Regions from separate parts of the Streptomyces sp. NPDC051561 genome, predicted to be linked through region 3. Evidence: riboswitches for the same ligand, from Rfam matches in the RefSeq annotation. Region 3 holds a riboswitch; each other region holds the start of a gene.
What was found. Region 3 has a riboswitch for cyclic di-AMP ahead of ACIA73_RS32135 (transglycosylase family protein). Riboswitches for the same ligand answer to the same signal wherever they lie in the genome.
Positions count from the first base shown of each region.

Region 1: another riboswitch for cyclic di-AMP. It lies ahead of ACIA73_RS20325 (peptidoglycan DD-metalloendopeptidase family protein); the one in region 3 lies ahead of ACIA73_RS32135 (transglycosylase family protein).
Region 2: another riboswitch for cyclic di-AMP. It lies ahead of ACIA73_RS23555 (M23 family metallopeptidase); the one in region 3 lies ahead of ACIA73_RS32135 (transglycosylase family protein).
Region 4: another riboswitch for cyclic di-AMP. It lies ahead of ACIA73_RS35095 (M23 family metallopeptidase); the one in region 3 lies ahead of ACIA73_RS32135 (transglycosylase family protein).

Region 1 covers NZ_JBITDM010000008.1:210,431-212,623, forward strand. Annotated here, with positions in the region: gene ACIA73_RS20325 (peptidoglycan DD-metalloendopeptidase family protein) at 1-883, opposite strand, end outside; cyclic di-AMP (ydaO/yuaA leader) riboswitch at 888-1,094, opposite strand; gene ACIA73_RS20330 (tyrosine-protein phosphatase) at 1,474-2,193, shown strand, end outside.
Region 2 covers NZ_JBITDM010000010.1:259,475-261,667, reverse strand. Annotated here, with positions in the region: gene ACIA73_RS23560 (PrsW family intramembrane metalloprotease) at 1-1, shown strand, start outside; gene ACIA73_RS23555 (M23 family metallopeptidase) at 146-1,429, opposite strand; cyclic di-AMP (ydaO/yuaA leader) riboswitch at 1,441-1,574, opposite strand; gene ACIA73_RS23550 (PP2C family protein-serine/threonine phosphatase) at 1,900-2,193, opposite strand, start outside.
Region 3 covers NZ_JBITDM010000020.1:18,283-20,475, reverse strand. Annotated here, with positions in the region: gene ACIA73_RS32140 (transglycosylase family protein) at 1-453, shown strand, start outside; cyclic di-AMP (ydaO/yuaA leader) riboswitch at 752-954, shown strand; gene ACIA73_RS32135 (transglycosylase family protein) at 959-1,657, shown strand; gene eno (phosphopyruvate hydratase) at 2,026-2,193, shown strand, end outside.
Region 4 covers NZ_JBITDM010000024.1:115,467-117,659, reverse strand. Annotated here, with positions in the region: gene ACIA73_RS35095 (M23 family metallopeptidase) at 80-874, opposite strand; cyclic di-AMP (ydaO/yuaA leader) riboswitch at 888-1,057, opposite strand; gene ACIA73_RS35090 (M16 family metallopeptidase) at 1,279-2,193, opposite strand, start outside.

The DNA.
Region 1 (2,193 bases), on a different contig from region 3:
AGCGGACGTTCAGCGCGGAGAGGTGGGCGTACTGGGAGTAGTGGCCGTCGCTGTGCCGGATGACGACCTCGTTGCCGTACGCGCCGCCCCAGCCGGCCGAGACGACGGTGCCCGGGCCGACCGCCTTGACCGACGTACCGGACGAGGCCCGGAAGTCGACGCCGGTGTGGTAACCGCTGGACCAGCTGCCGCCGGAGGCGCGGTAGGAGGTGGAGACGCCGGAGGGGACCGGGGCGGTGAAGCCGGTGCGGGAGCCCGAACCGGTGGACTGGCGGGACTCGGTGCGCTGCTCGCGCTTCTTCTCCGTACGCTCCTGGCGCTGCTCGGCGCGCTGCTCGGCCCGCTGCTCCTTGCGCTCCTCGGCGCGGTCCGAGGCCTTGCGCTCGGCGGACTTGCGCTCGACCGGGGCGGCCTGCTTGGCAGCGGCCGGGGCGTCGGAGGCGGGGGCCTTGGCGCCGAGGGTGAGTTTCATGCCGGGGAGGATGTACGACGGGTCGCCGCCGACGACCGACTTGTTGTCCTCGTAGAGCTTCTGCCAGCCACCGCGCACCTTCTCGGCCGCGGCGATCTTCGACAGGTGGTCGCCGGTCGCCACGGAGTACGTCCGGGTGGCCTGGCGTGCACCGTCGGTCTTCGGCGCCGCGACCTGCGCGGAGCTGGACGTGGGGGTGGCCGACGCGGGGGTGGCGGGGCGCTGCTGGGGGATCTTGATCGTCGGCTGCTGGGCCGCCTGCTGCGGCGCGGCGGCGGGGGCCGCGGCCTGGGCGCCGGTGGCGCCTATCAGCGGGAGGGCCAGTGCCGCACCGCCCGTACCAGCGGCGACAAAACCGCGGGTGAGCGAGGAACTGGGCTTCGGGCGGCGGTGCTTACCCTTTGCAGGCATGACGGATTCCTCTCCGGCGCCTGCGAGGTGAGCTGTCGGGTTCGGGCTGGAGATGCCCGGCCGCACTCTCGCGAGTGCGACTTCACCCCTAGCCGTACCGGGCGACTCACGTCTTCCGGTGCCGGCGTACTACCTGGGTCCCCCGCTCCTGCCACACGAAGAAATATGGGTGCGGATGCCGGGCGGTGGCAGGATTCGGCGGTCCACCCGGATTGACGGTGACCGTAGGCGAGTGAAGGGCGCCGGAACAAGCCGTTCCCTTCTTCTCCTTCCCGTCGGCACCTCTTCTCCATGTTTTTCGCTCGCCCCGACATCCGCCCCGGTGCCCGTTTTCCGCCCCTGGCCTGCCAATTGACGCTTCGGCACCAAGGGCACCGAAGTTCGTATGATCCTGCTCACTCACCCCTCCCACCTCTTCACCCCAAAAGCCTCTATGTGCAACAAAGCAACCAATTCGGTCACCCGAGCCTCAAGTCCCTTGTCGCGCCGAGATAGTTGCCCCAGGAACCCATGTCAGTGCCATGTCGTATGGTCGCAAAAGCGCCCCCGTCGGCCACCGCACGCCGGCGAACGACCCATGAGGAGCACTCGTGACGCAGCAGGTTCCGCAGGTCCCGGTCCCGTCGCCCGCCGCCGACGCGGAACCCGATCTGACAGGGGTACGGAACTTCCGCGACGTGGGCGGTCTGCCTACCGCCGACGGGCGGCGGACGCGGCACGGGCGGCTGTTCCGCAGCGGTCACCTCGCGCACGCCACCGGCCCCGACACCGAGTTCTTCAACTCCCTCGGTCTGCACACCGTCTTCGACTTCCGCAACGCCGCGGACCAGAAGCTGGAGGGCCCCGACGTCGAGCTCACCGGGGTCCGCAATGTGAACATCCCGCTGAGCGACCCGGCCGACGGCGCCGAGTTCTGGCGGATGGTCCGCGACGGGGACATGGGCCAGCTGCGGGAGATCCTCGCGGACGGCAAGGCTGCCGGGCGGATGACCGCGTCGTACCGCCGCATGATCAAGGAGCGGACCGCCGAGCACAGCCGGGTCCTGCACGCGCTGGCCGAGGACAGCGTCCCGGCGCTGATGCACTGCGCAGCGGGCAAGGACCGGGCCGGCCTGGCGATAGCCGTGACACTGCTCGCGGTGGGCGTCGGGCGCGACGCCATCACGGCCGACTACCTGAAGTCGAACGACCCGCACCGCCGCTACCGGATCCGCCGCAGCAGCAGCTCCCCCGAGGCGATGAACGACGAGGTGATGGGCCTGCTCGCCCCTCTCTTCGACGCCCGCGCCGACTACCTCGACGCCGCGTTC
Region 2 (2,193 bases), on a different contig from region 3:
AAGCGGAACCGTGGCGGCCACTTCGCTGCATGCCCGCAAACGCGAACCGGCAGCCCTGGCGTCGGGGGGTGAGCGCCAGGACTGCCGGAGTCCGGAAGTGCGGTGGTGCGGGCCGTCAGGTGCGAAGACCGTCAGGTGCGGAGGCTCAGACCGTCAGGCCCTTGTCTCGCAGCCAGGCCGCCGGGTCGACGCCGTCGCCGCCGGGAGTGTGCACCTCCAGGTGCAGGTGCGCTCCCGACACATTGCCGGTGGCGCCGACGTTGCCGATGACCTCGGCGGTGGTGACCTTGTCGCCGGGCGAGACGTTCATCTGCGAGAGGTGGCAGTACCAGATCTCGGTGCCGTCGGACATTTCGAGGACGATGCGGTAGCCGTAACTGCCGGACCAGCCCGCCGACTTGATGGTGCCGCCGTGCACGGCCTTCACCGGGGTGCCCGCCGAGGCGGCGAAGTCCAGTCCGGTGTGCTGGCCGGAGGACCACATCGAGCCGGCCTGCCCGTAGGTGGCGGTGAGGTAGTACGAGGAGGTGGGCAGCGAGAAGCTGGCGGCCAGTTTTGCCAGCCGTTCGGCCTCCGCACGCGCCTCGGCCTCGGCCTTGGCCCGCTCCTCGGCCTCCGCCTTCTCCCGGGCTGCCTTCTCGGCCTTCGCGTGGGCCGCGTCGCGCTGCTTCTTCGCCTCGGCGGCCGCGTCCTGGACGGCCTTCTCGCGCGCGGCCTCCTGGACGGCCTCGTCGGCCGCGGAGCGCTGCTGCTCGGCCTGCTGGAGGATGCGGGCGCGCAGGCTCTCACCGGCACCCGCCTGCTGCCCGGAGCCTGCCGCGTCGGCGACCGGCGCCGCGACGGGCATCGCCGCGACCACCACGTCCCTCTCGGAACCGGCCTCGATGACGCCCTCGTCCTGCTTGTCCTCGGAGTCGGACATCAGCGCGCCGACACCCGGGAGGGACTTGGCGTCCGGCAGGGAGCCGGCGAGGGAGTCGAGCGAGTCGGTGATCTGGTCCGGCAGGGATATCGACACCGCGGGCTTGTCCTGCGCGGTGGCGATGCCACCCGCGCCGACCGCCGCGATCACGCCGACACCCAGCACGGTGGAGCTACGGGCGAGCGAGCCGCGCTGCTTGGCCACCCGGTGCTTGCCGCGGACCGGGACGACGGACTCCTCGGTGGGGTTCCACTCCTCGGCCGATGCCTGCGGACCCTCGTGGTCCGAGTAGTCGACGAAACCCTCGAACCCGGTGCGGGGCTGGTGCATCGTCTGCGTCATGGTCTGCGTCGCCTGGACCGCCGGCATCGTCGCAGTGGTGGAGCCGGCACCGTGTCCGTTGCCGTAACCGGTGCCCTCCGGGCCTTCACTGTCGTTCGGGACACCGTAGGACCCGTACGAGAAAGCGGTGGTGGGGGCTGCGGGGGCAGGCCTGTTGGACGCCACGGAGGCGCGCTCCTTTCCTTCCTTCTCGCCTACCGGGTTAGCTGACGGGTTCGGAGCAGGAAGGTCTCCTACGGGCCAGGCTCAGCCCGATTCACCCCAATTGGTGGTTCCCCGGTTTCCTCACGGAATTCGGCGCACGCGCACGGCGCCGTCTCTGACGACGGCTGGGACGACCGCGCTGCGTTATCGAACGTTAATAGACACACAAGTGGAATTCCAAGCCGTTCCTGTTGATCGTTAACGCAACGCTTGCATCCCTGGCCATGACATAAGACCCAAAAGGCCATCAACCCGGGCGTCACAACGCCCCCTTGACGCCCCTTCGGCCACACCCATTCCCACGCGCGCAAACTCTCCACAACTGATAGATCGTCAATTGTTATGCACAGCGCTCCCCTTCGCGCACACTCAGTGACAACCCGTAGTCACAGTGCCCGTGCGGCCGCGCACGGCGGCCTCACCTCCCGCCCTCACGGCCGTTTCACGATCTCCACGGTCCGCCGCCGCTCCGGCTGCCGCTCCCCCGGCCGTCCGACCGCGAGCAGCGCCATGTCGTCCGTCTGCTTGCCACCCGTGTGCACCCGTACGTCACTGATCAGCGCGTCCAGTACGGCCTCGGGCCCCGGGAAGAGCGACAGCCGCAGCCGGGCCGCCGGATCGTAGAAGACCCCCTGCGCGTCCCGCGCCTCGGTGATCCCGTCCGTGTAGAACAGCAGCGTCGACCCGCCGGGGAACGTGAACTCCCGCGCCCGGTCCGGCCAGTC
Region 3 (2,193 bases):
CCGGGTGCCACGCCCGGCACGGAGACTCCCGCCACCCCGGGCCAGCCGGACGCCTCCACGGGCAACGGCAAGCACCGCGGTACGCCGGCCCCGGAGAACTCCCTTCCCGGAACGGGCAGTTCCGCGGATCCGTCGGCCGACCCGTCGCAGGATCCGGCCCAGGACCCGACCCAGGATCCGTCGGCCGACCCGTCCGCCGACCCCACCGCGCCTCCCGGCGCCGACGACCGCGAGTCCGGCCGCCACGCCTCGCGCGGGGGCGGCAAGTCCCCCGCGGGGCCCGGCGAGGAAGCGACGTACACCGTGCGGGCCGGTGACAACCTCTGGCACATCGCCGACGAGGAGAAGGTGCCCGGCGGCTGGGCGGCGCTCTACGAGGCCAACCGTGGCGAGCTGGGTGGCGACCCGGACCTCATCCTGCCTGGCCAGCACCTTGAGCTGGGCGCGAAGTAACCCGTAAGCAACCCGGAAACGTTCACAAAACTCGGGTAGTTCGAGGGTTTATGTCCGGTTTCGTGCGAGTGAGACATGAGTCTCTTCGCCCCAACTGGCGTGTCCCGTCCGGGTGCTCCTGCCGTGGCCCTTCTGACCTGCATAAACGGGCGGTGCGGAAGGGCAAGTAGGGGTGAGATGTCCCCGATGTTCGTCTTTGAACATCGGGGACTTGTGTGTTTACGGTCGTCCTCGTTCGCCACCGGTGAGCACCGGAGCCCGTCACGCCGAATCCTGCCGGCGGGCCTCGGGAGCAGTCGTCGCGTAAGCGCCGTAGGCAGGAGCGGGGGACCCAAGGTAAGTGCCGGGCCCGGACGTCGAAGGACGTGCGAGGAACGGCTTGGGGTGAAGCCGAAGAGTGGAACGCGAGTGCCGGTAAGGCAGTTGCGGGACGCGAAGCGGCCGGGCGAACTCACAGCCCGAACCCGACAGCTCACCTCGAAGGCGTCGGTGAGGGGATATTTCCATGTCGCTTTTCAGCAAGGGCAAGCACCGCCGTGCGTCCAAGGCCACCCGCGTCGCCGCCTACGCCGGTGTCGCCGGTGTGGCGGTAGCCGCTCCGCTGATGGGGGCCACCTCGGCCTCCGCCGCCTCCGTCGACACCTGGGACGCTGTCGCCCAGTGTGAGTCCGGCGGCAACTGGTCCATCAACACCGGTAACGGCTACTACGGCGGTCTGCAGTTCTCGCAGTCCTCCTGGGCCGCCGCGGGCGGTACCCAGTACGCCCCGCGCGCCGACCAGGCCTCCAAGGGCCAGCAGATAGCCGCGGCCGAGAAGCTGCTCGCCATCCAGGGCCCGGGTGCCTGGGCCTGCGCCGGCGCCGGCAACCTGAGCAACGACGGTGTCGACCCGGGCGTCAGCACCGGTTCGGGCTCCGCCAAGCAGTCCGCCCCGAAGGTGGAGAAGAAGCGCGAAGAGGCGCCCGCTTCCCGCAGCGAGACCCGCCAGGCCCCCAAGGTCGAGGTCCCCAAGGTCGAGTCCAAGGCCGGTGGCCAGATCAAGAAGGGTGACGGCGAGTACAAGGTCAAGTCCGGCGACACCCTCTCGAAGATCGCCGAGGCCAAGGGCGTCAAGGGCGGCTGGCAGCACATCGCAGACCTGAATGAGGACGTCGTTTCCAACGCCGACCTCATCTACCCGGGTCAGCAGCTCCACCTGAGCTGACCCCCGTGGGGGCGGCGGCCCACCCCCGCCGACCCCCATGCCGGACCCCGGCCGGGCGCGACTTCCCCCCGTACGCGCCGGGCCGGGGTCTTTTCCGTATCCGCTACGCCTTGATCCGCTGCGTCTCGATCCGCTGCGTCTCGCGGCCCGCATCCGTACACAAGGTGAACGCGCGGGCCACGGAAAGTTGCGACGCACAGAGTCTTTCGTCCTGTATTACAGGCATTCAGGCATCTTTTCGTCCCACGGGACGGTCGATCGGCTGGCCGATGGCCCCGGTCACGTTAGGCTCTTGTCGCAAGGCCGAAAGCGACCCTGCACTGCGCGCCCTCAGCGGGCGCCCCTTACGCGTCACATCCCATAAGGAGATGCTCGTGCCGTCCATCGACGTCGTCGTAGCCCGGGAAATCCTGGACTCCCGAGGCAACCCCACGGTCGAGGTCGAGGTCGGCCTCGACGACGGCAGCACGGGTCGTGCTGCTGTTCCGTCCGGCGCCTCCACCGGTGCCTTCGAAGCCATCGAGCTTCGTGACGGT
Region 4 (2,193 bases), on a different contig from region 3:
AAGGGCCGCGGCACACAGAAGGCCCCGGCTCTCGGGGAGCCGGGGCCTTCTGCAACAGCGGGTGGAGCAGCAGGCGCGATCAGACGCTGACGCCGTGGCCGCGGAGGTACGCGACCGGGTCGATGTCCGAGCCGTACTCGGCGGTGGTGCGGGCCTCGAAGTGCAGGTGCGGGCCCGTGGAGTTGCCGGTGGAGCCGGAGAGGCCTATCTGGTCGCCCGGGGTGACCGTCTGGCCGACGGAGACACCGATCGAGGAGAGGTGGCCGTACTGGGTGTACGAGCCGTCGTTCATCCGGATCACGATGTTGTTGCCGTAGGCGCCGCCCCAGCCGGCCTCGACGACCGTGCCGGAACCGACGGATACGACGGAGCTGCCGGAGGAGGCGTGGAAGTCGACACCGGAGTGGCTGCCGGAGGACCACATGGCGCCACCGGACTTGTAGCTGGTGGAGACATAGGAGCCGGCGACCGGCAGCTTGAAGGTGTTCAGGCGCTTGCGCTCGGCCTCGCGGGCGGCGCGCTCACGCTCCTCGCGCTCCTTCTTGGCCTTCGCCACGGCCTTGCGCTTGACCTCGGCCTTGCGGGCCTCTTCGGCCTTCCGCTCGGCTTCGGCCTTCTGGTAGGCCTTCTTCTGCGCGGCTGCCTGCGCCTCGACCTTCTCGGTGAGGGTCTGCGTCACGGAGTCCTCCATGACGACGGCGCGGATGGTGCCGGTGTCCTCGGCGGCCAGGTCCTGCTCGGCGGCGATGGCCTGGGGGGCCAGCGTTCCGATGACACCGGTCGTGGTGAGGGCGGCGACTCCGGCGATCTTCGCGCTGCGGCGCGAGAGTACGGAGGGTCGACGGTGCTTCCCGGCGGCACGGGTGAACGCCATGAAGTGGCTGTTTCCTTTCCTTCCTTCTCGCCTACCGGGTTAGCTGACGGGTTCGGAGCAGGAAGGTCTCCTACGGACTCCACCCACCCGTGAAGGGCGATGGCGTCCGATTCACCCCAGGGACGTAAGTGGGTCCCCGGCTCCCCAGGCTCGCGCCTGACGGGGACTCGGCGATGACTGTCCGGTTGCCGCTGGTGCGGCGCACTCTGACGAACAGACGGACCGACGCTAAGCGGGCTCTCTTTCAATCACCAAACAGAGAGCGGCTTTTGTAATACAGCCCACACGGCAGACAGGCACCCTCGCCAACAAAACGGACATAAGGGAGGACCCCGACGACTCGACGGTCGTCGGGGTCCGACTTGTTCTGCTTTGCGGCGGTTCTCCGTTTGACCTTTGATCGGTCAGCCGGTGACGACCTCGACCTCGCCGATGTTCAGCGCCCGGACCGGCTCCGCGATCTGCGAGGCGTCGCCGACCAGCACGGTGACCAGCTTGTCCACCGGGAAGGCGTTCACGGCGGCCGCGGTGGCTTCCACGGTGCCGGTCTGCGCGAGGCGGGCGTACAGCTGGGCCTGGAAGTCGTCCGGCAGCTCCTGCTCGACCTGGTCGGCCAGGGTCGACGCGACGGCGGAGGCCGTCTCGTACTTGAGCGGGGCCACGCCCACCAGGTTCTGCACGGCGACATCGCGCTCGGCGTCGGTGAGGCCCTCGGCAGCGAGCGTCCGCAGGACCTTCCAGAGGTCTTCCAGGGCGGGCCCGGTCGACTCGGTGTCCACGGAGCCGCTGATGGCCAGCATGGCCGCGCCGGTGCCGTCGGCGGCGGAGCGCAGCACCTGGGCGAAGGCGCGGACCCCGTAGGTGTAGCCCTTCTCCTCGCGCAGGACGCGGTCCAGGCGGGAGGTGAGGGTGCCGCCCAGGCAGTACGCGCCGAGCACCTGGGCCGGCCAGACGCGGTCGTGCCGGTCGGCGCCGATGCGGCCGATCAGCAGCTGGGTCTGGACGGCGCCCGGACGGTCGACGATGACCACCCGTCCGGTGTCGTCGGCCGTGATGGGCGTCATCGGGCGCGGCTCGGCGGTGTTGCCGGTCCACTCCCCCAGGGTGTCGGCCAGTACGGCGTCGAGGTCGATGCCGTCCAGGTCGCCGACGACGACCGCGGTGGCGGTGGCCGGGCGGACGTGCGCCTCGTAGAAGGCGCGCACCGCCGCGGAGTCGATGTTCTTGACCGTCTGCTCGGTGCCCTGGCGGGGGCGGGACATCCGCAGGGTGACCGGGAACAGCTCCTTGGAGAGCTGCTTGGCGGCCCGGCGGCCCGG